Regions from separate parts of the Halomonas sp. JS92-SW72 genome, predicted to be linked through region 1. Evidence: predicted binding sites of a transcription regulator. Region 1 holds the regulator's gene; each other region holds the start of a gene.
What was found. The regulator FNR, encoded in region 1, switches genes on or off when oxygen is low (the NO sensors DNR and NnrR bind a similar motif). The targets are predictions, from matches to a motif close to TTGATNTANATCAA.
Positions count from the first base shown of each region.

Region 1 (7,664 bases):
TGACAGTGCCCTGGACGGGGTCGGCAGTGCCGAGCTGATCACGGTGGGGCCGGGGCAGTACCTGTTCGAGGCGCTGGTGGTGATGACCCGCCACAAGGTGGAGCGGGTGGTGGTGATGGAGAAGGGGGTGCCGGTGGGGGTCGTCGAGCTCACCGACGTGCTCAGCTACTTCTCGAGCCGCAGCTACGTGGTCAGCCTGCAGGTCGAGCAGGCCGAGAGCCTCGAGGCCCTGGCCGCCGCCAGTCGCCGCACGCCCGAGCTGGTCAAGGCGCTGATGGCCCAGGGGGTCAAGCTGCGCTTCGCCATGGGCCTGCTGGCGGCGCTCAACGGACGGATCATGCACAAGGCTTGGGGCTTCCTGGTCGACGAACGCTACCACCGCGACAGCTGCCTGATGGTGATGGGCAGCGAGGGGCGCGGCGAGCAGATCCTCAAGACCGACCAGGACAACGGCCTGATCCTGACCGACGACCTGGAGTGGCCCGGCTGCGCCGAGCAGATGCAGCGACTCACCGAGACCCTGATCGAGCTGGGCTACCCGCCCTGTCCCGGCAACATCATGGTCTCCAACCCCGAGTGGGTCGGCACCGTGACCCAGTGGCGCGAGCGCATCGCCCGCTGGGCCGAGAAGCGGGACGGCGACAGCCTGATGAAGCTGGCGATCATGCTCGACTCCCATGCGGTGGCCGGTAACCCGGCTCTGCTCGACCGGGTGCGTGACGAGCTGTTCGCGCGCTGCTCCGGCGACGAGCTGCTGCTCTCCTACTTCGCCCGCACCATCCTGCGCTTCTCCACGCCGCTGACCCTGTTCGGCTCGCTCAAGCGGCCCCAGCATGGCATCGACATCAAGAAGGGCGGCATCTTCCCCATCGTTCACGGGGTGCGGGTGATGGCCCTGGAGCGGCGCATCCGGCCGACCTCCACCCTGGAGCGGCTGGATGCCCTGGCGGCGGACGGCCGCCTGGAGCCGCGCTTCGCCGAGGACCTCGGCGAGGCGCTGTCGCTGTTCACCGAGCTGCGCCTCAAGCAGCAGCTCGCCCATCTGGACAGCGGTGGCGAGCGCAAGCCCGACCGCGTGGTGGTACAGGAGCTCTCCTCGCTGGAGCGCGACCTGCTGCGCGAGGCGCTGCATATCGTCAAGGACTTCAAGCAGCGCCTCTCGCACCGCTTTCATCTGGAGTATTCGTGACGGCCCGAGGCTGCACGAAGGCATGACGATGCACGAAGGAACGACAATCACAACAGGAGACCCCTCATGCTCAAGGTCCTGCGGCGCGCTGCCGACCGAAGACGGCACGCCAACGGCGACTACGCCTGGCTCTTCCACCCCTATACCGGTGACGAGATGGTGGTCATCGATACCGAGACCACCGGGCTTGATACGCGCAGCGCGGAGCTGGTCTCCATCGCCGCCGTCAAGGTGCGTGGCGACCGGGTGCTGACCAGCGAATCCCTGGACCTGCGCCTGGCGCGCCCGGCCTCGCTGTGTGGCGATTCGATCCGCATTCACGGCCTGCGCGGCATCGACCTGGAGGGCGGCATGGCGGTGGACGAGGCGCTGGAGCGCCTGCTCGACTTCGTCGGCAATCGCCCGCTGGTGGGCTGGCACCTGGACTTCGACCTGGCGATCCTCAATCGCGAGCTGCGCCCGCGCGTCGGCTTCGAGCTGCCCAACGCCACCATCGACGTGGCCCAGCACTATCTGCGCCGCCTGCGCCGCCGCCACCCCGAGGTGGAGTCGGCGCCGCGCTTCGAGAAGGTGGCCGAGCTGCTGGACGTGCCGGTGATGGGGCGCCATACGGCGCTGGGGGATGCGGTGACCACGGCGCTGATCTTCCTGCGCCTGGAGCGCGAGACCAGCGCCCTGCGGGGCGACGCCTGAGGCGTGACGGCGTCGCCTGACGTCGCCGGCGATGGTAGGATGGGCGCCCGTCATTTTTGCCCGCACTGGCAGCGCCGACCGACATGCAAGACGCCGTGATCTTCGACCCCCGCGACACCGACGCCGAGGCCCCCGCCGCGGGGGGCTCCCCGCAGCAGGAGGCCCCCTCGCCGCTCCTCGATGCCCTGGATGCCCGGGGCAGGCGCGAGTTCAACAAGCTCCAGAAGCGCCTGCGCCGCCAGGTCGGCAACGCCATCATCGACTACGGCATGATCCACGAGGGCGACCGGGTGATGGTCTGCCTCTCCGGCGGCAAGGACAGCTACACCCTGCTCTCGATCCTGCGCAGCCTGCAGCGCAACGCCCCGATCGACTTCTCGCTGGTGGCGGTCAACCTCGACCAGAAGCAGCCCGGTTTCCCCGAGCAGGTGCTGCCCGAGTACCTCGAGTCCATCGGCGTCGAGTACCATATCCTCGAGCGCGACACCTACTCGGTGGTCAAGGAGAAGACGCCGGAAGGCAAGACCACCTGCGCGCTCTGCTCGCGGCTGCGCCGCGGCTCCCTCTACGGCTTCGCCGAGGAGATCGGCGCCACCAAGATCGCCCTGGGCCACCATCGCGAGGACATCCTCGAGACGCTGTTCCTCAACCTCTTCTTCGGCGGCAGCCTCAAGGCCATGCCCCCCAAGCTGCTCTCCGACGACGGCAAGAACATCCTGATCCGCCCGCTGGCCTACTGCCGCGAGGCGGATATCGCCGAGTTTGCCCGGCTGATGGCGTTCCCGATCATCCCCTGCAACCTGTGCGGTTCCCAGCCCAACCTGCAGCGCCAGGTGGTCAAGGAGATGCTCGCCGAATGGGAGAAGAAGCACCCCGGGCGCCTGGAGAGCATGTTCAAGGCGGTGACCAACGTGGCGCCGTCGCAGCTGGCCGACCGCGAGCTGTTCGACTTCGCCGGGCTCGAGGAGACACAGGCGCGGCGGCAGGCCAGCCGCATCGAACTGCTGAACGAGTAGCCCTGGCGCCGGCGCCAGGGCTCGGGAACTCATGGCTCGAAAACCAGAAACCCCCATCGGGCACTCGCCCGATGGGGGTTTCTGCGTCAGGGGGGAGGCCAGGCGGCCCGGTGCTACTTGGCCCCTTCCTCCTCGGCGACCTGGATCAGCGACTCCAGGTCGAGGATATGCACCTCGCGGCCCGAGACCTCCACCAGGCCCTGGCTCTGGAAGCGGCCGAGGATGCGGCTGACGGTCTCCACCGCCAGGCCGAGGTAGTTGCCGATATCGGCCCGGGACATGGAGAGCCGGAAGCTGTAGGGGGAGTAGCCGCGCCGGCGGAAGCGGTCGGAGAGGCTGGTGAAGAAGCTGGCCAGGCGCTGGTCGGCGGTCTTGCGAGAGAGCAGGCGCATCATGCGGCGGTCGTCGCGCAGCTCCTTGCTCATGCTGCGATAGAGCTGGCCGCGCAGTTCGGGGAGGGACTCCGACAGCTGGTCCAGGCGATCGAAGGGGATCTCGCACACGGTGGTGGTCTCCAGGGCCACCACGGTGCCGGGATACTGCTCCTCGTCGATGCCGTCCAGCCCCACCAGCTCGCTGGGCAGGTAGAAGTTGGTCAGCTGGTCGTCGCCGCTGCCCTCGGTGGTCACCTGCTTGAGGCTGCCCGAGCGCACCGCATAGACGCTGGTGAAGGGGCTGTCCTGGCGGAACAGGGTCTCGCCCTTCTTGAGGGGCGCGCGCCGGCGGATGATGGCGTCGAACTGGTCCATGTCCTGAACCTCGAGGGCCAGCGGCAGGCAGAGCGAACTCAGGCTGCAGGTCTGGCAGCGAGTCTCGTGCAGTACAGAGCGCCGCCTTCCGGTCAGGCTATCGGGCATGGCCGCCCCCTCCTTGATCATGATCATGTCGACCATTATGGAGGAAACTTCGGACAGGGCAAACCACCTCCAAGGAGGTAGGCCCGTCCGGCCCGGCTCACGCCACCGGGGTGGCCTCGGGGTCGAAGGCGGCGAGCAGGTGGGTCAGGCCCCAGAGCCCGTCGGGGGTTACCCGCAGGCGCTCGCCGTGGCGCTCGAGCAGCCCCGCCCGGCAGAAGGGGGCGAGGCGCTCGAGGGCACCGGCCAGGGCCGCGCCGGCGTCGAGCCCATGGGCCTGCGAGAGTGCGGCCAGGTCCAGCTCGCGGCGACAGGCGAGCGTCTCGATGGCATCCCGGCGCAGGCGTTCGGCCGCGTCCAGCCGGTAGGCGGCGCTGGCGGGCAGCTGGCTGGCGTCCAGCGCCGTCTCGTAGTCGGCCAGGCTCAGGGCGTTGCGGGCCAGGGTATCGCCGACCCGGCTGAGGGCGGCGACCCCGAGGCCGAGCTGGTCGCCGGGCGGGTAGTGGGTGTAGCCCTGCAGATCGCGGGCCAGGCGGCCCTCCCCCAGGGCCTGGGCCAGGCTGTCATCGGGGCGGGCAAACTGGCCGAGCCCGATGTGCACGTAGCCGGCGTCATCCAGCCGCTCGCGAGCCGCCTCGAGGATCGCCAGGCGGGTGGCGGTGTCGGGCAAGTCCTCGGCGTCGATCTCGCGCTGGGGACGGTAGCGCTCCGGCAGGTGGGCGTAGCGGCGCAGGGTGATGCGCGCCGGGGTCATGGCGATCACCTGCTCGAGGGTCTCCCCGAAGCCGTGGGGGGTCTGCAGCGGCAGGCCCACGATCAGGTCCAGGTTGAGGGAGTGGAAGCCGAGGCGTTCGGCCTCGTCCACCAGGGACTCGGTCAGCACCCGGGGTTGGACCCGGTTGATCGCCTTCTGGACGCGCAGGTCGAGCTCCTGGACGCCGAGGCTCAGGCGGTTGAAGCCCAGCGCCTGCAGGTGGCGCAGGGTGAAGACATCGGCCTCGCGGGGGTCGATCTCGATGCTGAAGTCGCGACCCCGGGCGCCGGACAGCCCGAAGCGGGCGTCGAGGCGGTCGAACAGGTCGCCCATCTGGTCCAGGGAGAGGAAGGCGGGGGCGCCGCCACCCCAGTGCAGGCGTTGCACGGCCGGGAGGCGGCCCAGCAGTCGGCTCACCAGCACCATCTCGCGGTCGAGCCGCGTGAGGTAGGGCTCGGCCTGGCGGCTGTCCCGTGAGGGCACCCGCTGGGAGGCGCAGAAGCGGCACGCCTGCCGGCAGAAGGGCAGGCGCACGTGCAGCGCCAGCGGCGCATCGGGGGAGCGCTCGACCAGGGCCCGGGTCAGCGCCGCGGGGCCGTCCCCCGTCGCCAGGCGGGCGGCGTCGGGGTAGGTCAGATAGTGCGATCCGTCGTGGTCATGGTACTGCATCGAGGGCCTGCTTCCGGCAGTCCAGGATGGCCCGGCGCGATCGTTGCGTTTCGCCTGAACGGGCATGACGGCGCTCCCGGCTATGGATGTGCTCTCCATGCTAGGGCGGCTTGGCGCCGGCGGCGTTGAGCTGCGTCAATCCGGCGTGGAATAGTGCCGAATCAGCCGTGACCCTGAGCGGGCAGCATCAGCCACAGCTGCCACAGGGCGAAGGCGATGATCGACAGCGCGGCGATGCTGCGGGTGGCCCGGTGACGAATCAGCCCCCCCAACTGGTGCGCCGCCAGGCCGGTGGCGAGCAGCGCCGGCAGGGTGCCGAGGCCGAAGGCGCCCATCAGGGCGGCCCCCTTGAGCGGGTCGGCCATGGCCAGGCTCCAGGCCAGCATCGAGTAGACCAGCCCGCAGGGCAGCCAGCCCCATACCGCGCCGAGCGCCACGGCCTGGGGCACCCTCACCACCGGCATCAGCCGCCGGCCCACCGGCTCCAGGTGGCGCCACAGGCGCCTGCCGAGCGCCTCGACCCGCAGCAGCCCCTTCCACCAGTCGGCGATATAGAGTGCCATCAGGATCAGCATGACGGCGGCAAGGCCCTGCAGGGCGATGCGCATGCCGGGGGTGAGGCTGAGCAGGGTGCCGAGGGCGGCGACCAGGGCGCCGGCCACCATGTAGCTCACCATGCGCCCCAGGTTGTAGCCCAGCAGCAGGCCCGCGAGGCGGGCAGGGGAACGCATGCTGGGGGGCACGGCGAAGGTCAGGGCACTCATGATGCCGCCGCACATGCCGATGCAGTGGGCACCTCCCAGCAGGCCGAAGACGAAGGCCGCTACGAGGGGCGGTAGGCCGAGTCCGGTGGGATCCATCAGGGCTCCGGGTCGGCGTCGCGACGCTCCTGCGCGGCGCGCTCGCGGGCCTCGCGGCGGCGCTGGCGCTCCTCGGGGGGGAGGTCGTTCTCGTCCTCGTCGAAGAGGATGCGATGGGCGGGGCCCTCCAGATCCTCGAACTGGTCGTGCTTGACCGCCCAGAAGAAGGCCCAGACGGCCAGACCCAGCAGGGTCAGCGACAGTGGGATCAGCAGATAGAGAATGCTCATGGGGTCACCCGGCTCGGTTCAGGGGATGGCGTCGGCAGCGGGGCGGAGGGCATGGCGCGGCTGTGGAAACGGTTGAGGCGCAGGGCGTTGCCCACCACCACCAGGGAGCTGGCCGACATGCCCATGGCGGCCAGCCAGGGGGGCACCAGCCCCACGGCGGCGATGGGCATGGCGGTGAAGTTGTAGCACACCGACCAGATCATGTTCTGGCGCATCACCCGGCGGGTGGCGCGGCTGATCTCGACCGCCTCGGCGATGCGTGACAGGCGCGGGCTGAGCAGGATGGCATCGGCGCTGGTGCGTGCCAGGTCGGTGGCGCCGTTCATGGCGATGGCCACGTCGGCACCGGCCAGCACCGGCACGTCGTTGATGCCGTCCCCGACCATGGCGACCTTCTCGCCCGCAGCCTGGCACTCGCGGATACGCTCAAGCTTCGCCTCGGGGCTGGCGCCGCCGCGCCAGGTGGGGATGTCGAGGCGCCGGGCGAGGTCGCCGGCGGCTTCTGGAGTGTCGCCGGAGAGCAGCTCGACCTCAAGGCCCAGCATCTTGAGCGCTGCCACGGTGTCGGCGGCATCCTCGCGGATCCTGTCCTGCAGGGCGAACCAGGCCCGTGGCTCGCCCTCCTCGGCGAGCAGCAGCCACTGCCCCTCGCCGGGTGCTGCGGGCGTCGCGTCCGGGACGGCGAACTCGGCCTTGCCGAGCCGCCAGCGGCGGCCGTCGAGGGTGCCCTCGAGGCCCTGGCCGGTGCGGCTGGCCACCTCGGAGGCGTGCACCGTGGCCAGCCGGTAGGGATGGAAGGCCCGGGCGATGGGGTGCTCGGAGCGCGCCTCCAGGGCGGCCGCCAGGGTGCGCGCCCGCGCGGCGTCGAGCCCACCCAGGGGTCGCGTCTCCACCAGCGTCATCTGGCCGCTGGTCAGGGTGCCGGTCTTGTCGAGGATCACCCGGTCGATCTGGGAGAGCGCCTCGATGGCATCGGCGCGGGTCACCAGCACGCCACGGCGGCGCAGCTGGCCGTGGCCGGCGGTGAGCGCGGTGGGGGTGGCCAGGGCCAGGGCGCAGGGGCAGGTGACCACCAGCACCGAGAGCATGATCCAGGGCATGCGCGCCGGGTCGATGAACCACCAGGTGATGGTGACGACGGCGGTGACCACCAGCAGGCGCAGCACGAAGAGGTGGGCCATGCGCGCCGCCATCTGCGCCAGGCGCGGGCGGCTGGCGAAGGCGCGGTCGGTGAGGTCGACGATGCCAGCGACGCGGGCGTCGCGCCCGGCGTGGGTGACGCGCACCACCAGGGGGCTCTCGATGTTCTGGCTGCCGCCGGTGACGGTGTCGCCGAGACGGCGGGTGACCGGCAGGTACTCGCCGGTGAGCATGGACTCGTCGAGGCTCGATTCGCCGT
Region 1 covers NZ_CP032147.1:2,062,184-2,069,847, reverse strand. The annotation lists gene D1793_RS09720 (putative nucleotidyltransferase substrate binding domain-containing protein) at 1-1,189, shown strand, start outside; gene D1793_RS09715 (3'-5' exonuclease) at 1,256-1,882, shown strand; gene ttcA (tRNA 2-thiocytidine(32) synthetase TtcA) at 1,966-2,898, shown strand; gene fnr (fumarate/nitrate reduction transcriptional regulator Fnr) at 3,012-3,755, opposite strand; gene hemN (oxygen-independent coproporphyrinogen III oxidase) at 3,853-5,175, opposite strand; gene D1793_RS09695 (sulfite exporter TauE/SafE family protein) at 5,337-6,035, opposite strand; gene ccoS (cbb3-type cytochrome oxidase assembly protein CcoS) at 6,035-6,265, opposite strand; gene D1793_RS09685 (heavy metal translocating P-type ATPase) at 6,262-7,664, opposite strand, start outside.

Region 2 (7,664 bases), 1.7 Mb from region 1:
GCAACGTGTTGTTAGTTGCCACCCGCTCAGTACTCAACGCGCGCTTCTGCAAGCTTCCTGAATGACCTCTGGTTTTCCCTCAACACATCTGAAACCAACTCACCAAGTGCGGCGGTAAGTTGGTTCAGCCCATCAAGCGTGGCGTGCCCCGCCGCAAATATCTTTCTATGGCCGTCCGGGACATCAAGCGAATTTCTCAAGACAGCATTTTCCTGCAATAACACGCAAAATTCATAACATGAATTCAACAAAGACAGCTCTTGACCTTTTGGGACGCTTAGATCGCCGTCGGACATACAAAAGGCAATAGATACTAAGTCGTAACTTGAAAGGTCAATTGCTTCGGTGTCGTACTTCAAGGACTTCATCAGCCTTGCTGCCTTGCGCAGCCCGCCATTCGTCTGATTATCCTTATAGGCGATCCAGGCATTATGTAGAAAAGGAGTGTTACTCAGACGCTCCATATTTTTTGCGTCCAGAATTTGCACTCCTCTATACACCTTCTGCCCGGCTTCGTTGTACTTGTTCGTGTTAAACCAGTTAGAGGGCACAACATCAATTTTGCGGCGAAGAGAACCGCCTTCCAGGGAAACCGACTTTCCACCACTCGAATCTACCGTAGCTTCGGGAAACGCAGCTTCCAATGAGGCGATTGCGTCCGCCCTCAGATCTACTAAATCCTGAAGGGGGTTCCCCTTGTAAGGAATAGAAGGTTCTTGGGGATTTTCAAGTGTATAAAACTTCCCAGTGAGTACAAGAAGATCAATATCACTACGAGCTTTAATGTGGGTATCGTTTGTCACCGATCCCTGATACTCATACTCACATTTGTCATACAGTCGTTTTTCGAGTTGATTTCGAACTCGTTCGCCCTGTGCAAAAGTATTCTTCGTGTATTCCGGATCAATCGGCTGCATCGAGCCAATTACGTAGCGGACCGAATCGCTTTGTTCGATGTGCCGATACGCTTCATTTAGAAGCTTTGCTTCCGTAACGGATTGGTCTGTCCTGCGGCTAGCTAGCCGATCTAATCGAGTTGCCATATCAACTCCTTGTAACGCTCAAAATGCCAACGGTTTGCCGATGCTGATCCGTGAAATAGTTCCCCTTACCTGATAGACAGTCTTCTGAGAACAAAATTTCGGCAAATCCATCGTGCTTGTTCAAGTCTAACGCCGCTGCCGTAGGATCGCTTTCGTACAAATACTGCAGCCTGTATCCGACCCCTTTGTCATGAAAAATACTCGCTGACACACTTTTTGAAGACGACTTTTTTGTTTGTAGATGAACGCGAATTTTTGACCAAGACTGCGTTACAACTATCTTCCCCTCCCACTGAAAATCGGCCTTAGCACCATTCTTCAGCATCGTTTCGCCTTTACATACCCATTCGCCGTTAAGATCAGGAACAAGCAAGAATTTCCGAACCCAACCGATTTTCCAAAGTTTTTGGTTAAAGAGCTGATAGAGACCAATAAAAAAACCAAACACCGGAATGGCGGTCACTGGCGGGGCCGGTATACCTGAAAGTGCCTCTACAGCCGCCAAGCCGGCCCTGACAGCATCGTTCAGAATTGGAGCTGCCGTGATAGCGATGAACGCCAAACCAAACAGAATTTTCTCTTTTGGATGGTTATCTATCGAGTAATCGTGCACTTCGCCTCCTTGCGATGGCTAATAGGCATTAGACTGCATGCTCGATATTCCAATTGGAGTAGCACGCGCGTTCAATAATGTTAACCTGCGTGCTCGCCGCCTTTGTCGGCATGTCAGCTTAGGGTCATGATCTGCCATTACGTACTCCCCTCTACCTGGCGATAGACCAGATACTGGTGGTCGCATTTCCGGCATGTCGCCGTGTAGCTCGGGCCATCCTTCGAGACTCTAACGGCCTTCCAGCCGCAGGCAGGGCATGAGGGCTGCTTCATCGAGGTATTGGTATTGCAGCTGGCGCACCTGACGTAATAGCCGTACTGGCCATACATGCCCACCAGGTTGTCGGCTTCGCCGCATTGCTTGCAGGTCAGCAGCTTTTCGGTGGGAACGGCAGTGTCTGCAGGTGACTCTGCGGCAAGACGCTCGGCATCAGTCACCACATAGCTCCTCGGAGCCGGCTCGCTGACGGGGGCGGCACTGGGAATCGGCTCGTTAAGCGCTGTCACCTCCGCCGGCTTCTCGGGTTCCGTCTGCACCGTTGCGGTATGCGTCAGGAGGAAGGTGCCGATATTCTCGAGCTCTTGCATCGAGAACCACGGCCGCCCCTTGAGCAGGCCACCTCTCAGACTACCGATGAGTTCCTTCGCTTTCTTGGCCACGAACTCGGTCTTGACCACCTTGTCGGCCACGTCCTTCGGCATTTTCTTACGATGCAGGATGGCGGTGCTGGAAATCGCGCAAAGCGTGCGCCACTCACGGCCGCCAATCTGCGTCTGGATGCCCAGAAGCTTGCCCAGCAGTTGTCCCACATGGTCTCGCAGCAGGGTCTTGAGCAGGTCCTGCTGCAGCTCTGCCTGGCGAATCGGCGATGGCATGCCGCTCCAGTTGCCCTTGTAGCTGCGAGACCACTCCCCCTCGGCGTTGACCTGCACCTCGCCAACGATGCTCTTTGACTCGATGATGATGAAGCCGTAGGGGTGGATCACCAAGTGGTCGATCTGGGCGCGCTCGCCGCCGTGCTCGATCACCAGGTCATGGATGATACGAACCTGCTCGCTGTCACCGAACTCTCGGCGCAGGTGAAAGGCCACGTCCTGCTCCTGCTTGTGGCCATAGTAGCCTCGCTCATCAGTGCCGCTGTAGGCATCCTTTTCCTTGAGGATCATCAGTGGTTCCCTACGCGTCTTTCACTGGCTGCCTGGCCGTCCGCTCTTCACATGGCGGCGTGCCGGCAACATTCTGTAACCTAGCAGCCTGACACCTAAGCCGCCTGAGCACCAGTGGGCAATGGCTTACAAGGCAGTGTCGTCTTTGGCTTACGTCCTCAGTTCAATACGCTCGAAGGCCGGCGCCAGGGTCTCCACCAGCGCTTCGAGCTCGCCGAGGGTCGGGGCGCTGGGCACCGGGCGGGCGTAGGCGGGATCGAGGCAGCGGCCGGGGCGGGCCACCTGCAGGGCGTAACGGGTTACGCCCCATTCGGCGAGGTCGAGGGCCAGGCGGCGCAGGCTCTCCAGGTCGAGATCGCGCCAGTGAACGGTGGTGCGGCACTCGAAGGCGACGCCGCTTCTCGAGAGCAGCTCGAGGCTCTCGGCGTGGGCGGCGGCCAGGCCGGGGCAGCCGACGATGGCGTCGAAGCACGCCGCCGGGCCCTTCACATCGAGCCCCACCCACGCCAGGTGCGGCAGCGTCTCGGCCAGGCGCCGCGGGTAGACCCCGGCGGTATGCAGCCCCACCTTGAAGCCGAGCGCTTGCGCCCGGGCGGCGGCGACGGGCAGGTCGGCATGCAGGGTGGGCTCGCCGCCGCTGAAGACGATGCCATCGAGCAGCCCCTGGCGCCTGGCCAGGAAGGCTTCCACCTCGGCCCATTCGCCGGGCGCGGCACGGCGGGGCGCGAGCATCCCGGGGTTGTGGCAGTAGCCGCAACGCAGCGGGCATCCCTGCAGAAACACCACGCAGGCCAGGTGGCCCGGGTAGTCCAGGGTGGTCATGGGGGTGAGGCCGGCCACGGGCAGCCGTGGCCGGTTAAATTCGGGATGGGGCATGGCGGTCATCCGGCCGAGCGCCCCCTGTCGCTCTGGAATGGGGGCGCTCGGCGTGGCGGTGGGTCAGGGGGTGGCGGCCTGCTCGCTGAAGTGGCGGCGCTCGCGGTGCTCGGACTGCTTGCCGCGGTTGAACTGGCTGACGGGGCGGTGATAGCCCATCACTCGGGTCCAGACCTCGCAGCGCTGGCGCGCTTCGGTGGGCAGGCTCTCGACGCTATGACGCATGGGATACTCCTTTTCAGGTTGGTGGTATTGCGGGGAAAGGCCTCAGGCCATGGCGTCGGCCCGAGCATGCTTTGCCAGAAGGGCGTCATCGCACTTCGGGCAGAACTCATGTTCGCCGGCCAGGTAGCCGTGCACCGGGCAAATCGAGAAGGTCGGCGTCACGGTGATATAGGGCAGGCGGAAGCGGGAGAGCGCGCTCTGCACCAGCTTGCGGCAGGCCGCCGGTGAGGAGAGCCGCTCCCCCATGTAGAGGTGCAGCACGGTGCCGCCGGTGTAGCGGGTCTGCAGCGGGTCCTGGTGCAGCAGCGCCTCGAAGGGGTCGTCGGTATAGCCCACCGGCAGCTGGCTGGAGTTGGTGTAGTAGGGAGAGTCCGGCGTGCCCGCCTGGAGGATGTCGGGGTAGCGCTTCTGGTCCTCCTTGGCGAAGCGGTAGGTGGTGCCCTCCGCCGGGGTCGCCTCCAGATTGTAGAGGTGGCCGGTGGCCGCCTGGAACTCACGCATCCGCTCGCGCACGTGCTCCAGCAGCTCGATGGCCAGCTGCTGCCCCTCGGGGTTGGCGATATCGAAACGGTCCTCGAAGAAGTTGCGCACCATCTCGTTGAGGCCGTTCACCCCTAGGGTGGAGAAGTGGTTGCGCAGGGTGCCGAGGTAGCGGCGGCTGTAGGGGTAGAGGCCGTCGTCCATCCAGCCCTGGATGCAGCCGCGCTTGATCTCCAGGCTGTCGCGGCCGAGCGCGAGCAGCCGGTCCAGCTCCTGGAAGAGCCCCGTGCGGTCGCCGGCGAAGCGATAGCCCAGGCGCGCGCAGTTGATGGTCACCACGCCGAGCGAGCCGGTCTGCTCGGCGCTGCCGAACAGGCCGTTGCCGCGCTTGAGCAGCTCGGTGAGGTCGAGCTGCAGCCGACAGCACATGGAGCGCACCATGTGCGGCTCCAGGTCCGAGTTGAGGAAGTTCTGGAAGTAGGGCAGCCCGTACTTGGCAGTGAGCGCGAAGAGCCGCTCGGCGTTGTCGCTCTCCCAGGGGAAGTCCGGGGTGATGTTGTAGGTGGGGATTGGGAAGGTGAACACCCGCCCCTGGCAGTCGCCCTCCTCCATCACCTCCAGGTAGGCGCGGTTGAGCAGGTCCATCTCGGCCTGCAGCTCGCCGTAGGTGAAGGGCTGCTCCGCGCCGCCGATGATCGGCACCTGGTCGCGCAGGTCCGCCGGGCAGGTCCAGTCGAAGGTGAGGTTGGTGAAGGGGGTCTGGCTGCCCCAGCGCGACGGCACGTTGAGGTTGTAGATGAACTCCTGCACCGCCTGCTTCACCGCCGGGTAGTCGAGGGCGTCACGGCGCACGAAGGGGGCCAGATAGGTATCGAAGGAGCTGAACGCCTGGGCGCCGGCCCACTCGTTCTGCAGGGTGCCGAGGAAGTTGACCATCTGCCCCAAGGCGCTGGTGAGGTGCCGGGGCGGCGCGCTCTCCGCCCGACCCGGCACGCCGTTGAAGCCCTCGATCAGCAGCTGGCGCAGCGACCAGCCGGCGCAGTAGCCGCTGAGCATGTCCAGGTCGTGGATATGCAGGTCGCCCTCCCGGTGGGCCTCGCCTACCGCGGCGGGATAGACTTCGTCCAGCCAGTAGTTGGCGATCAGCTTGCCCGAGGCGTTGAGGATCAGCCCGCCCAGGGAGTAGCCCTGGTTGGCGTTGGCGTTGACGCGCCAGTCAGCGCGCTGCAGGTATTCGTTGACCGTCGAAGCGACGTTGACGGCGCCGGTCGGCTGGCGTTGCATGGGTGTTCCCTCACTGGCCGATTATCTATATATGGTGCCCTTTCTTCTATCAGGCACCATATGTTGTGCCAGAGAAGGGTAGACACCCGGGCGAGACGGGGAAATGATCCAGGTCAGGAAAAGGGCGAAGGAGGGATCAGCATGCACATGGGGATTCTCACGCTGCACATCTCGCTGCCCGGCTGCCGCTCGCTGAAGGAGAAGCGCCAGCGCATGGGCGGCCTGCACGAGCGCTTCGGGCGCAACCCGGCGGTGGCGGTCTGCGAGAGCGGCGAACACGACCGGCTGGAGGCGAGCGAATGGACCTTCGTGGCGGTGGCCAACGAAGGTCCCAAGGTGGAGGCGCTGCTCGGCGAGATCGAGGACAAGGTCCAGCGCACCGTGGATGGCCGGGTGATGGAGGCGACCCGGGAGATGCTGCAGGGCGGCCCGTGAGGCCGGCCATCGAGCGCCTGAACCAGAACAGGAGAGACGAATGACGGATGCACGCCCGGATAAGACGCGCAGCCTGCTGATCACCGGCTGCTCCAGCGGGATCGGCCACGCCGCGGCCCACGCCATGGCGGCTCGGGGCTGGCGGGTGTTTGCCACCGCAAGAAAGGAGGCGGACGTGGCCCGGCTGAAGGAGGAGGGCCTGGAGGCACTAGCGCTGGACCTGGACAGCAGCGCCTCCATCGAGGCGGCGGTGGCCGATATCGCGGAGCGCACCGGCGGGCGGCTGACGGCGCTCTTCAACAACGGCGCCTACGGCCAGCCCGGGGCTGTGGAGGATCTCTCCCGGGAGACTCTGAGGCAGCAGCTCGAGACCAACCTGCTCGGCACCCACGAGCTCACCACCCGGGTGCTGCCGATGATGCGCGCCCAGGGGCACGGGCGCATCGTGCAGAACAGCTCGGTGCTGGGGTTCGCCGCCCTGCCCTACCGCGGCGCCTACATCTGCTCCAAGTTCGCCCTGGAGGGGCTCACCGATACCCTGCGCCAGGAGCTTTCGGGCAGCGGCATCCACGTCAGCCTGATCCAGCCCGGCCCCATCACCAGCCGCTTTCGCGAGAACGCCCACCGCGCCTTCCGGACCCATATCGATACCGAGCGCAGCGCCCATGCCGAGACCTACCGCAAGGTGGAGGCGCGGCTGGCCAGCACCGAGGGCAAGGCCGCCTTCACCCTGGGCCCGGAGGCGGTGGTGGCCAAGCTGATCCACGCCCTGGAGCACCCGCGCCCCAGGCCCCGCTATGCGGTCACCCTGCCCACCCACCTCTTCGCCGCCCTGAAGCGGGTGCTGAGCACCCGGGGCATGGACCGGGTGCTGCTGCGTTCGACCCGGGACGAGCGGGAGTAGCCGAGGGGCGCACCCGCACGAGTGCCGCCAGCGCTGAGCTCAGCGGGCAGCAGGCCCTGACTCGCAGAGCGGCGCCAGCGCCATGATCTGCGTGCGCAGCGCCAGCTTCTCTTTGGCGAGTCCCTCACGCCAGGCGCTCCTTTCGTCCTCCAGCGCCCCATCGCTGGCGAGAGAAGGGGCGCTGGCGAAGAAGGCCACGCTCCAGGCCTTGCGGGTGCAAAGGTCCTGAAACTCGCCGAGCAGGGTCTGGCGCTGCTTGAGCCCCTTGAGGAAGCGGCGGTGGCGCGTCGGATCCAGTTCGGCCAGGTAGCGGATGCGCTTCACCGCCTTGCGCAGGTCGTGGAAGGCCTCGTCGGGGGCGTCAGGCGTGAGGGCGGCCAGGTCGCTATCGTGGCCTGCGATGCGCTCGTCCAGCACCGCCGCGACCCGCGCCGCAGAGAGCCGGGCAAGCGCCTGCCGAAAGCCGTCGCCGTCGAGGAACGCCTGCCAGGCCTGCATGTCGGCAGCGTAGTCGGGCTGGCCCAGCTGCCGGCAGAGGCGTTCGTGCTGTTCCCGGGCCCGCTCGTGCAGCCAGGCGTGAAGCGCCCGTCGAGTGCTCGCCTGAAGCGGCGGCGGCGCCTGCGCCAGGCTCGCCAGGA
Region 2 covers NZ_CP032147.1:3,716,197-3,723,860, forward strand. The annotation lists gene D1793_RS19545 (hypothetical protein) at 27-1,043, opposite strand; gene D1793_RS19550 (hypothetical protein) at 1,045-1,656, opposite strand; gene D1793_RS17510 (nuclease-related domain-containing protein) at 1,794-2,822, opposite strand; gene D1793_RS17515 (anaerobic ribonucleoside-triphosphate reductase activating protein) at 2,973-3,698, opposite strand; gene nrdD (anaerobic ribonucleoside-triphosphate reductase) at 3,762-3,923, opposite strand; gene D1793_RS17525 (ribonucleoside triphosphate reductase) at 3,966-5,687, opposite strand; gene D1793_RS17530 (DUF503 domain-containing protein) at 5,829-6,122, shown strand; gene D1793_RS17535 (SDR family oxidoreductase) at 6,163-7,026, shown strand; gene D1793_RS17540 (CHAD domain-containing protein) at 7,066-7,664, opposite strand, start outside.
Region 2: D1793_RS17525 (ribonucleoside triphosphate reductase) is a predicted target of FNR. The motif match lies at 5,791-5,804, and genes of this name have one in related genera.

Region 3 (7,664 bases), 710 kb from region 1:
CATCATCTACTACGGAGTGGTCTTCTTCGACGGCATCCAGGAGACCTTCCTGTGGCCGCTGCTGCGCGAGGCCTTCTATCCCGCGCTGATCGCCTTCACCCTGAATACCGCCGCCTACACCACCGAGATCTTCCGCGGCGCCATCAAGGCGACCTCCCGGGGCGAGATCGAGGCGGCGCGGGCCTACGGCATGTCAGACGCCTTGATGATGCGACGCATCATCCTGCCCAGCGCCTTCCGCCGCGCCCTGCCCGCCTACGGCAACGAGGTGATCTTCATGCTCCACGCCAGCGCCATCGCCAGCGTGGTCACCCTGATGGACCTCACCGGGGCGGCGCGCTTCGTCTACGCGCGCTTCTATGCCCCCTTCGAGGCCTTCCTGTTCGTGGCGGCGATCTATCTCTGCCTGACCTTCGCCATCCTCTACTTCTTCCGCTGGCTGGAGAAGCGGCTGCTGGCCCACCTGAGGCCCCAGAGCTGACCACCTCCTCCGCCGCAGGCGGCATCGGACAGCGGCCGCGGTGCCAGCGTCAAACGCCCGTTGGCAATTCCGCCGCCCGGGGCTTTCGGCCCCGCGGCGGCTGGGCTAGAGTCTGCCCGGTAGGCACCCGCAGGGTGCCATCTCTCATCATCAGGAGCTCCTCCATGAAGAAACTGCTGACCGTCTCGATCCTCGGCGTGGCCATGGCCGCCGGCACTGCTCAGGCCCGCGACTATGACCACGTGCGCTTCGGCGTCGACGTGCCCTACGAGCCCATGGAGTATCGCGGCGCCGATGGCGAGCTGACCGGCTTCGACATCGACCTGGGCAACGCCCTGTGCGCCGAGATCGGCGTGACCTGCGAGTGGATCGAGCAGGAGTGGGACGGCATCATCCCGGGCCTGCTGGCGCGCAACTACGACGCCATCATGTCCTCCATGTCGATCAACGACGAGCGCCGCCAGACCGTGCTCTTCTCCGACTCCTACATCACCATCCCGGGCGCCTGGTTCGCCCCCGAGGGCAGCGCGATCGAGGAGATCAGCGAGGAGACCCTCGCCGGCAAGAGCATCGGCGTGCAGCGCGGCACCACCTACGACAACTACGCCACCGACAACTACGGCCGCATCGCCACCATCAACCGCTACTCCACCGCCGATGACATGGTGCTGGACCTGCAGGCCCAGCGCCTGGACATCGTCTTCCTGGAGTACGTGGTCGGCCAGGCCACCCTGCTGCAGAGCGAGGAGGGCGACTACCACGTGGTCGGCGAGATGGTCACCGGGCCCGAGGAGTACTTCGGCGAAGGGTTCGGCATCGCCTTCCGCCAGCGCGACACCGCGCTCGCCGAGCGCTTCAACGAGGCCCTGGCCACCCTGAAGGAAGACGGCACCTACGACGAGATCTTCGAGCGCTACTTCGGCGACGAGTGATCCTCGGCACGCCATGAGCGGCAAGCGGCCTCGCCAACGCGAGGCCGCCTGCGTTCCGGGGCCGGCCACCGCGGCGGGCCTTGCGGAACTCTCGAGGACCAGGCCTGTCTTCCCGGTGTGGACAGCCACCGAGAGGACAGGATGACCTCACCGACGACCCGCCATACCGACACCCCCTGCAACACCGCACCCGCCAGCAACGCCCCCGGCACCCGCGCCGTGGCAACCCGCCCCTCCTCCACCTGGACCGGCTGGGGCCAGTGGCTGGCGCTGGCCACCATGACCCTCGACCACCTGACCCGCTACGTGCTGCCCGAGGCGTGGAACCTCGACTGGGCCGGCTCGTCGCTGGGCCGCATCGCCTTCCCGCTGTTTGCCGCCATGGTGGCCTGGCACGGGCTCTTCAATACCCGTAACCCGCTGCGCTACGCGCAGCGCATCCTGGTGATCGGCCTGGTCGCCCAGCTTCCCTTCATGCTGATGCCCCGCGCCTCGGATGCCCTGCTGCTCAACGTCTGCTTCACCCTGGCGGCGGGGTTGGCCTGGGGTGCCGGGCTGCGCGAGCTGCTCGCCCGCTATCGCAGCGGCGCGCTCGAAAGCCGCTGGCTGGCCCTCGGGGGGCTGGCCTCCCTGACGGTCTGGGCCCTGCTCGGCCACCGGGTCGAGTATGGCCACGAGGGACTGCTGCTGGTGCCGCTCCTGATGCTCGCCATGTACCACCTGCACCGCGCCGGGGAGCTCCTCGCCGAGCGCCTGGCGGCGGCCGCCCTGGCCCTGCCAGTGCTGGTGGTGGCCGGGCAGATGAACGCCACCGACCTGGCCAAGTCCTTCACCGTGGCCACCTGCGTGGCGGCCCTGTGGCTAGCGGCTGGCGCCCATCGCCTGGCGCCGACGGTGCCCCGGGCGATGCCGCGCCGGCTGTGGCTGGCCTGGTACCCGGGCCACTTCGCGCTGATCGCACTGTGGCTGTGGCTAGCCGGCGGGCTCGGCTGACCCGGTCTCAGGGCCAGCTGTAGACGCCGCGATTCAAGGCGTCGCGGAAGGCGGAGTGGACCTTGTTGCCGCGCAGGGTGGCGCCGCTGTAGCCGTCGATGTCCTCGGCCAGCCGTTCGGGCTCGTAGAGGGCGAAGATGGCGGTCAGCGGCTGGCCCTCGAGGGCCTCGGCGAGCTGCTGGTGCTGCTCCCATACCGGGTAGAGGTCATCGTCCTCGTCCAGCCGGCGGTAGTCGACGCCGCGATAGGCCAGGTGGCGATAGCCGATGTTGGAGAGCCGGCCATCGCGCAGGTCAAACTGGACGTTGACCTGCATCTCGCCGCCGTCGCCGAACACGCCACGGTAGCGCCCATCCAGCGGCAGCCCCAGCAGGGCCCGGTGCAGCCGCTCGTCCTCGGCGGGGGAGAGTCGCGCCTGGTCGCTGTCGGCTTCACCTGCCGCCGCCTCGCCCTCCTGGGCCTGGCCCGCCGCCTCGGGTTCGACCGGCTCGCCCGCCTCGTCCACCAGGCGCCCGATCAGGTACGCCTCGAGCATCGCCTCGGCCCGCGGGCTATGGGGTACGCCGGGGCGCTTGTTGTCCCACCCCTCGGTGGACTCACGTCCGCACCACTCGAGAATCACCGCCTCGTCGGTCGGGTGGTCGGGCACGTAGTCGGTGATGTCGTAGACCCGGCCGTGGATGGCCTTCCAGCAGCTCTCGGCGCCGTCGTGCTCGGCGAGCTCCTCAAGGGTGATGGAGTCCAGGGCGTCGTCGTCGGACACATCGCGCTCGCTGCTCGAGAGCGCCTGGATCGAGACCAGGGTGGCCAGGCTCGCCACGAAGGCGATGAAGGCGGAGTAGGCAATCTTGTTCATGCTCATAGGAAGTCGAAGACCTCGCTGTGGATACGTGAGGCGGGCACCCCCTGCCCGGCCAGCAGCCGCTGCAGGTGGGCGTTCATGGCCGGCGGGCCGCAGAGGTAGATCTCCCGCTCGGTGAAGTCCGGACAGTGCTCGCGCAGGAAGGCTTCTGTCATGCGCCCGTGCTCCCGGAAGTAGTGTCGGGTGAAGGTGAACCCCTCGACCCGCTCGGCAATCGCCTCGAGTTCCTCCCGGTAGTAGGCCCGGGTCGCGTCATTGGCCAGATAGATCAGCTGGGCCCGCCCCGCCACCTCGGCACCGGAGGCCAGGTCACGAGCGCCGCCCACGAAGGGGGTGATGCCGATGCCGCCCCCCAGCCAGAGCATGTCGCGCTCGGGGAAGCGCCGCCCGAAGAACTCCCCGTAGGGGCCCTCGATCAGCACCCGGGTCTCGGGCGTCACCGTCTGCAGGGCATGGGTGGCGTCGCCCAGGTCCTTGATGCCGATACGCAGGCGCGCATCCGCGGGCGCCGAGGCGATGGTGTAGGGGTGCTCCTCGCCACGCCCGGCGACCAGCGCCTCGTCCAGCGGCGAGAGGTAGACGAACTGCCCCGCCTCGTGGCGAATCCCGCGGCCCTCGGGGCGCAGCACCAGTTCCACCACGCCCCGGGCCAGGGGCACCACCTCCTCGACGCGATAGGGGTGGCGACGAGCCGGCGCCGCGCCCTTGCGCCAGGCGATGGCGCCGAGCCCGGCGATGCCGAGCAGCCACCAGGGCCAGGCCTCGCCGGCCAGCAGCAGGGCGTGCCAGAGACCCAGCAGCAGCGCCGCCGCGGAGACCAGATGCAGGCGCTTCCAGCGCTGGTAGTGGGGCTGGCCGAAGAAGTCGAAGGTGGGCGCCAGGAACACCACCAGCGCCGCCCAGGCCAGCCAGCCGAGCCAGATGGCCCCATGAGAGAGTGGCGGAAAGAGGGTCGCCACGGCGGCATCCAGGGAGGCCGGCACCGCGGCGAACCCCAGCGCCAGGGCGTGAACCATCACCAGGATAAAGGCGGCAAAGCCCAGCCAGTGATGCAGGTGCCAGAGCCGCACCAGCCCCCCGAAGGGACGATCGAAGCCCGGCACCCGGCAGCTCACCGCCCCGGCCAGCAGCATCATGGCGAGCCCCAGGATGCCGGTCACCTTCCCCACCCAGGTGAGCCACAGCTCGGGCGGGCCGGCGAGCCCACCCAGCCGCGGCAGCGCCACCGCAAGCGGCAGCAGCAGTGCCGCGATCAGCACGATATCGCCCGTTTTCAGCCGTCGTCGCATGCTCCCTCCCCTTTCACCGACTGCCTGTCAGTGTCGTCGATCGGCGTCAACCTTCAAGCATCATCGTGCCTCGCCGCTAAAGGCTTGATCCATGTCAGGGCAGTATTCCCCTCAGGGTCCACGCTGAACGAACAATAGCAATACGATTCCCTGAACCAGGAGTTCATATGGCAAGTCACAACAAGGGCGCAGGTCCCTGGATGGTCCTCGGGCTGCCGATTGCCCTCGGGCTGGCCTGGGTCACCCAGGGCACCGGGGTGGTCGAGAACGATCCCGACCGCAACATCTCGATTCCCGCGGAACTGACCATGCCACTGCAGGTGCAGGCCGCCTACAGCGAGAACGAGGTCTTCTTCCGCTATCGCTGGCCGGCCGAACGCCCCGGCATCCATCACGACGTGCTGGTGCGCCAGGGCGACCAGTGGGTCCGCAAGGGCCGGGCCGTGCCGGGTTCCGAACCCGACGGCCTCCACGAGGACCGCGTCACGATGCTGATGGACGACGGCAGCGTGCCGCAGTTCGGCCGCTACGGCGGCTACCTCACCGTGGGCGCCGGTGCCGCCGGCTTCACCGACGAGGCACCCGAGGAGGTCACCAAGTCGCTGCCGGCGACCCGCATGGACCTCGGCGACTGGGCTAGCCGCCAGGACCCGGCGGTGATCAACGCCCAGCGCGAGGCCGGCTACTTCCTCGACCTCTGGCACTGGCGCGCTCAACGCTCCAACCCGCTGGATGTTTCCGACGACCAGTGGGTCGGCCAGGCACGCAGCAGCGACGCCGGCCAGAGCCCCTACTCCACCAACTGGGATAGCGATGCCGGCGAGCCCCTGTGGATGTTCTCGCCGCAGCTCACCGACCAGGTCGCCATGCGCTGGGAGGACATCGAGTCCGGGGCCCTGGACTTCGACAGCCTCTACTACCTGGCCGATACCTTTGCGGTGCCCTTCGACCCTGAGCATGACTGGCAGGAGGGCGATACCATCCCCTACCGCCTGCTGCAGCAGCCGACCGGCTCCCGGGGTGACATCCGGGTCCACGGCGAGGGGCGCTGGGCCGACGGCTACTGGGACGTGACCCTGGCCCGGGCGCTGGACACCGGCAGCCCGCTCGACGACAAGATCCTGCGCGACCAGGGGCTCTACTCGGTGGCCTTCGCGGTGCATCGCGACGCCACCGGCGGGCGCTGGCACAAGGTCTCCCACCCCTACTCCCTGGGCCTGGGACGCGATGACGCCGACCTGACCGCCACCCGCCTTCAGGGCAGCACCCCCGAGTGGTCCGACGACTGGAAGGAGGTGACGCTCTTCTACCCTGGACAGGTCAACTGGCCGCTGCTGGTCAGCCGCGCTCACGCCGGCGCCGAGCAGATCGCCGAAGGCAAGCCGGTGCGGCCCCGCCACAGCGAGAAGCAGCTCGCCCTCTACGGGGTGGAGATGGAGTTCAACGACGCCATCATCCGCCAGTGGCGCCTGACCCTCCTTGCCGGGCTGCTGGCCATGCTCGGCGTCACCCTCGGCCTGCTGCCGAGCTTCACCCGCATCCGCCAGGGAGGTCGCTGAGATGGCCGCCACACACCATATGCTTATCCACTTCCCGCTGGCCTTCTGGGCACTCGCCACTCTGATGATCCTCTACGGGGCCGTGATGACCGGCCGGCTGGCCGAGCTGTGCCGCGCCGCCCTGCTGCCGGTACTGGTGCTCAGCCTGCTGGGGGCCCTGGCCGGCATCGTCAGCGGCTTCCTGATCTGGCCGCTGGAGGCCAACCTGGCAAGCCCGCTGGCGCGCAACCATATCCTGATGGCGTTCTGGTCACTGGGCATCTTCGCCATGCTCACCGCCCTGGTGTGGAAGGCCGGCGAGGCCGCCTTCGACGGTGCGCGCCGCTGGGCGCTGGTGATCCTGGCGCTGATCGGTGGCCTCTTCTTTGCCACGGCCGGCACCCTCGGCGGCCACCTGCTGGGCTCCTCCACCGCCTTCTCGCTGCTGATCGACCTGCTCGGCTGGGAGATCTACACCACCTTCTACAGCCCGCTGTGGGTCGTTGCCGTGATGGTGATCATCGGCCTCGCGGCCGCGATGCTCGGCCTCCTGGGCCAGCGCAGCCGCCGCTGACAGCAGCCTCACCTTCCCCCACCGGCAGGGCCCCGCTTCGGCGGGGCCCTCGCCGTTTGTGCCCCTGTCACCGAAGTGACTTCATCCATACACGCTGATGTAACCCCGCCAGCGCAAGCTCTTCCACCGAGATACCCAACCTCATCCGTGGAGAGCCCCCATGACCCAGCACCAGCACCCCGGCCACGTCGACCCCGTTCTCGCCGCCGGCGACGAGCCCATGAGTAACCCCTCGGCCAACGGCTACTTCGGCGATATCCTCGAGGCGCGCCTCAGCCGCCGCGCCATGCTGCGCGGCAGCCTCGCCGCCGCCGTGGCCGGCGCCATGGCCACCCAGCTTCCCTTCGGCAGCGCCTTCGCCGCCACCGGCGGCAGCGCCCCGGCGCCGAGCCTCGGCTTCAAGGCCATTCCGGTCAGCGCCGCCGACAGCGTGGTGGTCCCGGAGGGCTACCGGGTCAGCGCCATCCTGCCCTGGGGCACCCCGATCAGCGGCGACATGCCGGCCTTCTCGCTTGACGCCAGCGGCGAAGCCCAGGGCCACCAGGTGGGCAGCCACCACGACGGCGTGCACTTCTTCCCGCTGGAGGGGAGCTCCAGGGACGGCCTGCTGGTGATGAACCACGAGTACGTGGAGCCGCGCTTCCTGCACGCCGCCGCCGCGGGCCTGGCGCTGGACCGCAACGGCTTCCCCCAGAACGCCGACGGCAGCCGCGACGACGATCAGGTGCTCAAGGAGCTCAACGCCCACGGCGTCAGCGTGGTGCGCATCCGCGAAGGCAGCGACGGCCAGTGGCAGGTGGTCGAGGACGCCCGCAACCGCCGCATCACCGGCCTGACCCCGATGCGCCTCGCCGGCCCCGTGGCCGGCACCGAGCATCTGGTGACGAAGTACAGCCCGGACGGCACCATGACCCGCGGCACCCTCAACAACTGCGCCCACGGCGTCACCCCCTGGAACACCTACCTGGCCGCCGAGGAGAACTGGGCCGGCTACT
Region 3 covers NZ_CP032147.1:1,356,418-1,364,081, forward strand. The annotation lists gene D1793_RS06455 (ABC transporter permease) at 1-481, shown strand, start outside; gene D1793_RS06460 (transporter substrate-binding domain-containing protein) at 646-1,413, shown strand; gene D1793_RS06465 (TraX family protein) at 1,555-2,406, shown strand; gene D1793_RS06470 (cytochrome b5-like heme/steroid binding domain-containing protein) at 2,414-3,262, opposite strand; gene D1793_RS06475 (ferredoxin reductase family protein) at 3,265-4,557, opposite strand; gene D1793_RS06480 (ethylbenzene dehydrogenase-related protein) at 4,725-6,116, shown strand; gene D1793_RS06485 (heme ABC transporter permease) at 6,118-6,669, shown strand; gene D1793_RS06490 (PhoX family phosphatase) at 6,830-7,664, shown strand, end outside.
Region 3: D1793_RS06475 (ferredoxin reductase family protein) is a predicted target of FNR. The motif match lies at 4,642-4,655, and genes of this name have one in related genera.

Region 4 (7,664 bases), 680 kb from region 1:
AGGGGGCCTTCACCGGTGCCCAGTCGCTGCGCCAAGGCTCCTTCGAGCAGGCCGATGGGGGAACCCTCTTCCTGGACGAGATCGGCGAGCTCCCGCTCGCCATGCAAACCAAGCTGCTGCGCGCCCTGCAGGAGGGGTGCATCTCGCGACTGGGGGGCAAGTGCGAGGTACGTATCGATGTGCGGCTGGTGGCCGCTACTAACCGCAATCTCGAGGCGGAGATAGCCCGGGGGGCCTTCCGCCAGGATCTCTATTACCGGCTCAATGTGATTCCTATCCGGCTGCCCTCCCTGGCCGAGCGAAGCGGCGACATTCCGGCGCTGGCGCTGCATCACCTCAACCAGGTCAACCAGGCCAACCAGCGCAATGTTCACCTTACGGCCGGCGCCATCGAGCGGCTCCAGCGTTATCCCTGGCCAGGCAATATCCGGGAGCTGGGTAACGTGATCGAGCGCATGGTGCTGCTCTGTGAGCATCCGGCGGTGGACGCGGCGGAAGTCGAGCGCTTCCTGCCGGACTCTTCCCGTGAGGAGCCATCGATCTCCGGTACCCCGACAACCCCAGAGCCCTCCGTGTCGGCTGTGGCCGATGTGCGCCCTTATGTGCCAGCGGCCTCCCATAGCCCCCAGGAGCTCCACCGTGCCCTGCAGCGGGCGGGAGGCAACAAGACCCGAGCCGCCCAGTTGCTCGGCCTGACACCCCGTCAGTTCGGCTACCGGTGGGACAAGCTAGGACTTTCGGGTTAGACAGGCGGTGAAACGACAGCGCCCCCGCCGGTTTCCCGGCGGGGGCGCTCTGCCTTGCAGTGGTGGATCCAGGCGCGACTGGCTCAGGCGCGGCGGACCCTTACCGGCAGGCCCTGGCGCACGCTGGCGCCGCTGATGGGCTCGAGCCAGGTGCCGTCCACGTTGCGGGTCGGGTCCCGGAAGCCCAGGTCGTTGATGTTGATGCCGGCGCGCAGCCAGGGCATGTCCGGCTGGGACTCGCCGTCGATCACATGCGGCGTGGCGCCGAGATCGCGGTGGCCGTAGCCGTGCTCGATGCCCAGCGACCCCGGCATCACGCTCTCGCTGACCAGCGCCAGGCCCACCACGCTGCCGCCGGGGCTCTCGATGCGGATGGTGTCGCCGTGGGAAATGCCGTAGCGCTCGGCATCCTGGCGATGCATCTGCACCGGGTTGTAGGGCTTGATCATGCGCAGCCGCTCGTTGCCGATGGCGTAGGAGTTCATCAGGTTGGACTTGAACGAGAAGGCGAGCAGCGCGGCAGGCTGTGGCCGGGCACGCCGCGGTTGGGCTTGCCGCTCATGGTGTCGATGCTGGTGCCCACCACCTCGTTGTAGACGCACAGGGTCCGACGCCAGGCGTTGGTCAGCCGCTCGCCCCGGAAGTGGTCGCTGGCGTCCTGGAAGCGTCCGCCGCGGGCGTAGAGGTAGGCCACCCGACCGCGCTCCTCTTCCTTGAGGGTGCGCTCGAGGCGCGGCAGCAGCGGGGCCAGCCCGGCGTGGGCGATGTCGCTCTCGTCGGCCTCGGGCAGCGGCTCGTCCATGTAGGCGATGTTGGCCGCGGCGCGCAGGTAGTAGTCCTCGGCGCGGTTGAGCGGGTGGAGGTGGCCGTCGGCATCCGGGATCGCCTCGTCGCCGAAGCCGGCGAGGCCCAGGCGCTTGGCCACGGCGATGAAGAAGCTGTCCTGGCACACCGGCTCGCCCTCGGCGGTCTTCTGCTGACGCGGTTCCACCACCGGCCAGCAGGCGGTGGTCAGGCGGCCCAGCGCCCCCTTCCAGGCGCCGGTGAAGCCCCACACCTCGTACATCACCGAGTCGGGCACGATGTAGTCGGCGTAGCGGTTGGTCTCGTTGATGAAGCCGTCCACGGCCACGAAGAGCCCCAGGCGCTTCGGGTCCTTGAGCTTGTCGGCGATCATCGCCTCGAGCCCGGCCTGGCCGTAGATGGGGTTGGCCATGCAGCCGATCAGCGCCTTGATCGGGTAGGGGTAGCCGTCCAGCGCCGAGGGCAGGTGCTCGGTGAGGGTGGGCGGGGCGAAGGAGCGCCACGGCGCCTTGGCCGGGTAGGGGTTCTCGCCGGCCTCGACCTTGCGGCGGTACTCCGAGGAGCGCTCGTAGGGGAAGCGCGAACGGGAGAGGAAGACCCCCTGGGGACCGCGCTTGCCGGGGAAGTCCACCAGGTCGTAGCGGGGGCCCTGGCTGAAGCCGTTGAACTGGCCGCCGCCCACGGCGCTGCCGCCCTTCATGTTGTAGTTGCCGGCCAGCAGGTTGAGCATCTGCACGGCGAAGGCGGCGTAGAAGCCGTTGCCGGACATCATGCCGCCGTGGCAGTTGACCACAGCGCGGCGGCCGTGGCTGGCGTATCGGCTGGCCAGGTCGACGATGGTGGCCTCGGGGATGCCGCAGTGCTCGGCGTAGGTGGCCAGCTCAAACTCGTTGGCCGATTCGCGCAGCAGGGTGATGCTGCTCTTCACGCGCACGGCGCTCCCGTCGGCGAGGTCTACCTCGCGGTCCACGAAGAGCTCGGCGGCCATCGCCTCCTCGCCGTGAATGAGCTCGCCGTCGACCACCACCAGGGGGGCATCGGCGTCGCTTCCGGCCTCGGCCAGGCCCAGGTCGCTGGCCATCAGGAAGTGGCCGCGGCGGGGGTGGTCCTGGGTGTCGATCACCAGGTGGGTGGCGTTGGAGTGGGTGGCCTCGCCGGCGGCGTCCGCGGCAGCCTTGCCGGGCAGCTCGAGGAACGCCCGGGCATAGCCCTCGTTGTCCAGCAGCCACTGGATGATGGCCATGGCGAAGGCGCTGTCGGTGCCGGGGCGGATCGGCACCCAGCGGTTGTGGTCGGCGGCGTGGGAGGCGGCGGCGTTCAGCGCCGGGTCCACCACCACGTACTCCAGGGTGCCCTCGGCGCGCGCCTTGGCGATCAGCCGGCCCTGGCGCTTGAAGGGGTTGCCCGCCTGGCTCGGCGCGGTGCCGATGTACATGATGAAACTGGCGTTCTGGATGTCCGGCTTGACGTGGGCGTTGGCGCCCAGGTCGTTCATCACCGCCCCGGAGCCCATGCGGAAGGCCAGGCCGCAGTAGGAGCCGTGGTGGCCGTAGTTGCGGGTGGCGAAGCCGTTCAGCGTGAAGCGCTTGAGCAGCTCGGAGCGGCCGTAGTCGGTGGCCTCCATCACCATCAGCTGATTGGCCTTCGGGCCGTACTCCGGGTTCTCCGGGTCGATCAGGGTGTCGTGGTCGTGGATGGCGCGCAGGCCGTCCACGTGGCCCTCGCCGAACAGGTCGCCGCCCTCGCAGATCTCCTCGATCAGCTGCTCGAAGGAGATCTTCTGCCACTGGCGCTCGCCGCGCTCGCCCACCCGCTTGAGGCAGTGGTCGATGCGGAAGGGGCTCTCCAGCTGGCTCATCATGGCGTTGCCGCGGGCGCAGGCGGTGGAGCGGTTGACCTGGCCCTGGCCGCCGTAGGCGCTGACGTGGCGCAGCGCCTCGGCCACCGGGGTGCGCATGGGCAGGTGGTCGTCGGCGGAGAGCGGGTGGTAGGGGTTGCCGGAGACGCGCAGCACCCGGTCGCTCTCGTTGTCGACGCGTACCCTCACGCCGCACTGGGTGGTGCAGCCGTAGCAGATGGTGAAGGCGGTGCGCTGGTCCGGGTTGAGGGTGAGCTCGCCGCTGTCGAGGTCGACCCGGTACTCCGGCGCCAGGGAGTTGCCGTGGATCGGGTGCTTCGGCGTCTCGCCGGCGCTGCCGGTCACGCCCTTGGCCATCTTGGCCAGGGGGTCGGAGTAGCCGGCAACGAAGGTGGCGGCACCGCCGGCGGCGACGGCACCCTTCATGAAGCGGCGGCGTGAGGTGTCGACGGGGGACTTAGCCATGGCGGGGGGCTCCTTCCATGTTATGAGCAGCGCGTTGGGCGTCGGACTGTGCGTTGCTGTCTGAGCTGTCCGAGAGCGAGACGTCGGCGGCGCTGCCGCCCTGGCGCGCCTGGCGCCAGGGGATCAGCAGGTCGATCACCAGAGCCGCGGCAAGCCACAGGCCGAAGGTGCCGACGATGCCGAGGATGCCGGAGGAGCCGGCGGGGATGCCGTAGTGGTGGAAGCCGGCGCTGTTGCGGGCCACGTGCTGCACGTCCATCAGCACTACCCAGCGGAACATCCAGCCCATGTGGATGGCCACCAGGCCCAGCACCCAGGCCCAGGCGAAGAGGGCCGGGCGGCGGGCGGCGGGGCGGGTGAGCAGGGTGAGCACGGCGCCGAACAGGGCCACCCCGGTCAGGCCACCCCAGAGGGCAGTGCTGCGCCAGGAGGGGCTTGCGCGCACCGAGTCGAGCGCCGCGGCCACCGAGCCGACGTTGGCGTTGATGCCGTCCAGGAACCAGCTGCCGGCGACCAGGCCCGCCACCAGACAGGCGCCCAGCAGCACCCTGAGCATCTGGCCGATGGTGGCCTGGTCACGCAGGCCGCTGACCCGGTTGAGCACCAGGGTCAGGCCGGCGGCGGCGATAAAGCCGGTGGCGACCAGCATCGGCGGCAGCCAGACGGTGTTCCACAGCGGGCGCGCCTTGACCACGGCAAGCTCGGCGCCGGTATAGAGCATGATGCCGGTGGAGAGGGCCAGGGTGCCCAGGCCCACCAGCACCAGCGCCGCGCGCGGGGTAGGGGCGGCACCGAACGCCAGCAGGCGGGCGGCGAGGCCGGCCAGGCCGGGCGCCTGGCGGTTGGCCTGCAGCGCCGGGCGCCAGGCCAGCCAGGCGAGCAGCAGCACGCCCACCACGTAGAGCGGCAGCAGCAGGCTGCCGATGGACATCCAGGAGCTCGAGGTGGCGTAGGCGTAGAAGTGCCAGAAGCGCAGCGGCTGGTGCAGGTCGGCGAGCAGCGCCACCGGGGCCACCAGGGTGGTGGTCAGGCAGGCCAGCATGGCCAGGCGCGCGGTGGGTAGCCAGCGCTGCTTGCCGAACACCAGCGCCGGGGCCGCCAGCCACAGGGTGGCGTAGGAGAGCGCGATCAAAAAGAAGTACTGCACCGCCCAGGGGTACCAGGCGATGGCGTAGCGGGGCGCGAGCAGCTCAATGGCCATGGAATTCATAACCCATCTCCTTGCCGTGGGGGTCGAGGACTTCCAGGGCCACCGGCTCGGCGAGCGGGCGCGTGATGAAGCGCTCGTCCATGCCGAGGTAGAAGACCTGGGGCAGGGTGTTCTTTTCAGGCTGCAGCACCATCAGCGCGTCGCGGTGATCATTGATCATGCGGCTGATCTTGCTTTCCGGGTCGCGCATGTCGCCGATGATCCGTGCGCCGCCCACACAGCTCTCCACGCAGGCCGGCAGCAGGCCGGCTTCCAGGCGGTGGGCGCAGAAGGTGCACTTGTCGGCGGTCTGGGTCCGGTCGTTGATGAAGCGGGCGTCGTAGGGGCAGGCGTTGACGCAGTAGGCGCAGCCCACGCAGCGGTCGCTGTCCACCACCACGATGCCGTCCTGCTGCTGGTAGGTCGCCTGGACCGGGCAGACCGGCACGCAGGGCGGGTTCTCGCAGTGGTTGCACAGGCGCGGCAGCATGAAGGTGGCAAGCTCGCCGCTCTCCTGATGCTCCACCTCGTACTGGGAGACGGTGGTGCGGAACTTGCCCAGGGGGGCGTCATTCTCGATATGGCACGACACGGTGCAGGCCTGGCAGCCGATGCACTGGCGCAGGTCGATGAGCATGCCGTAACGCTTGGTGGGGTCGCCTTCTCGGCGGGGCGGCTGGCTGTTGATGCCGGCGCTGGCAACGCTCGAGAGCGGTATCAGGGCGGCACCCGCGCTGAGGCGAGCGAGCTGGCCGAGAAGGGAGCGGCGAAGGTGGTCCATGGCGCCTCCGGTGGCCTGGGTGCCGCGGGGGATCGCCCCGCGGCGGGATAAGAGGGTGACACCGGAAAGCCTACCTGCGACCAAGGTCGAGGGGCTTGATATGCATCAAGAGATCATTAGCATGCTCTTAATGCTGGCGTAATGTTGGCGCAAGTGGCTGGCAGGCAAGGGAAAGCAGGGAAGAAAAAGCGAGGCGGAAAAAGAGCAGAAAGTGTTCCTGAGGCTCGCAACGCATCACGCCCCGCCGGTGACCCGGCAGGGCGTGATAGGAGATGGGGGTGCGGCGGCGTCAGTGGGCCGTCGGCTCCGGGTCGATGGTGCGGTAGAGAATCTGCAGCTCCTCGACGGAGAGATGCTCCAGACGGCCGGAGAGCAGATCGCTGACCTTCTGGGCCGGCAGGCCGGCACGGCGGGCGATCTCTCGGCAGCCGAGGTCGGAGACGGCGATCAGCCGAGTCACGATGCGCATGAGGCGTGTACGTTTTTCCAGGTCCCTGACGTCGAGGTCAGGGCTACTTCGCGGGGGGTCGAGTTGGTCCGCGGCTTGGGTGTGACGTGCAGTACTCATGATGCTCCAGTGGGCGATTGCGACAAGCACACTATGGGGTCTCTTCGGCGATTTTGCCAGTGTCGATTCGATGATGCTTTGGTGGCAGGACGAAGACGCCGCGTGAGGCAAAGGGCGGGGACCGGGCAGGCCCCCGCGATGGTGCCGGAGGTGGCGCTAGAAGAGCAGGTTGGGCAGCCACAGGGCGATGCCCGGGAAGGCCACGATCAGCGCCAGGCCGAGGATCTGCAGGCCCACGAAGGGGAGGGCGGAGCGGTAGATGTCGACGATGGTGATCGACTTCGGCGCCACCGACCGCATGTAGAAGAGGTTGTAGCCGAAGGGGGGCGTCAGGTAGGCGGACTGCATGCTGAGGATGAACAGCACCGCGAACCAGGTGGTGTCGAAGCCGAGCTCGCGCACGATGGGGACATAGAGCGGCACGGTGATGAAGAGGATCGCGAAGTCGTCCAGGAACATGCCCAGCAGGAAGAAGCTGAGCAGCATGAAGAGGATCACGGTGTAGGGCGACAGCGAGAAGTCGTAGATCAGGTCGCTGATCACCATACCGGCGCCCAGGCCCATGTAGATGCGGCTGAAGAAGACCGCGGCGATGGCGATCCAGATCAGCATGCCGGTGATCCTGGTGGTGCTGAGCATCACGTAGCGCAGCAGCTTCCAGTCGAGCCGGCCGCGCAGGGCGGTGAGCACCAGGGCACCGGCGGCGCCGACGGCGGAGGCCTCGGAGGGGGAGGTCACCCCACCGATGATGCAGCCGAGCACCGTGACCACCAGCAGCCCGGGGGCCACGACGTGGCGCAGGGACTGCAGCTTTTCTCGTGTCGTGAAGCGCTCCTCGGGGGGCGTGGCGGGGCCCAGCGCCGGGTTGAGCCGGCAGCGGATGAGCACGTAGGCCATGTAGATGCCGGCCAGCATCAGCCCGGGCATCAGGCCCGCGGCGAACAGCTTGCCCACCGACTCCCGGGCCAGGAAGGCGTAGACGATCATCAGCACGCTGGGCGGAATCAGGAAGCCCAGGGCGCCGCCGGCCATGATGGTGCCGGTGACCAGGCGCTTGTGGTAGCCGCGCTTGAGCATGGCGGGCAGGGCGATGATGCCGAGGCTCACCGTGGCGGCGCCGGAGACGCCGGCCATGGCGGCGATCAGCGCGCAGATCAGCACCGTGCCCACGCCGAGGCCGCCGGGGATGCCGCCCATCCACTTGTGGATCATCTCGAAGAGGTCGTCGGTGATGCCCGACCTCTCGAGCACCA
Region 4 covers NZ_CP032147.1:1,379,992-1,387,655, reverse strand. The annotation lists gene D1793_RS06580 (sigma 54-interacting transcriptional regulator) at 1-746, shown strand, start outside; gene D1793_RS19810 (molybdopterin dinucleotide binding domain-containing protein) at 830-1,231, opposite strand; gene D1793_RS06575 (molybdopterin-dependent oxidoreductase) at 1,231-3,873, opposite strand; gene nrfD (NrfD/PsrC family molybdoenzyme membrane anchor subunit) at 3,866-5,083, opposite strand; gene dsrO (sulfate reduction electron transfer complex DsrMKJOP subunit DsrO) at 5,064-5,843, opposite strand; gene D1793_RS20015 (XRE family transcriptional regulator) at 6,133-6,411, opposite strand; gene D1793_RS06555 (TRAP transporter large permease subunit) at 6,568-7,664, opposite strand, start outside.
Region 4: dsrO (sulfate reduction electron transfer complex DsrMKJOP subunit DsrO) is a predicted target of FNR. The motif match lies at 5,939-5,952, and genes of this name have one in related genera.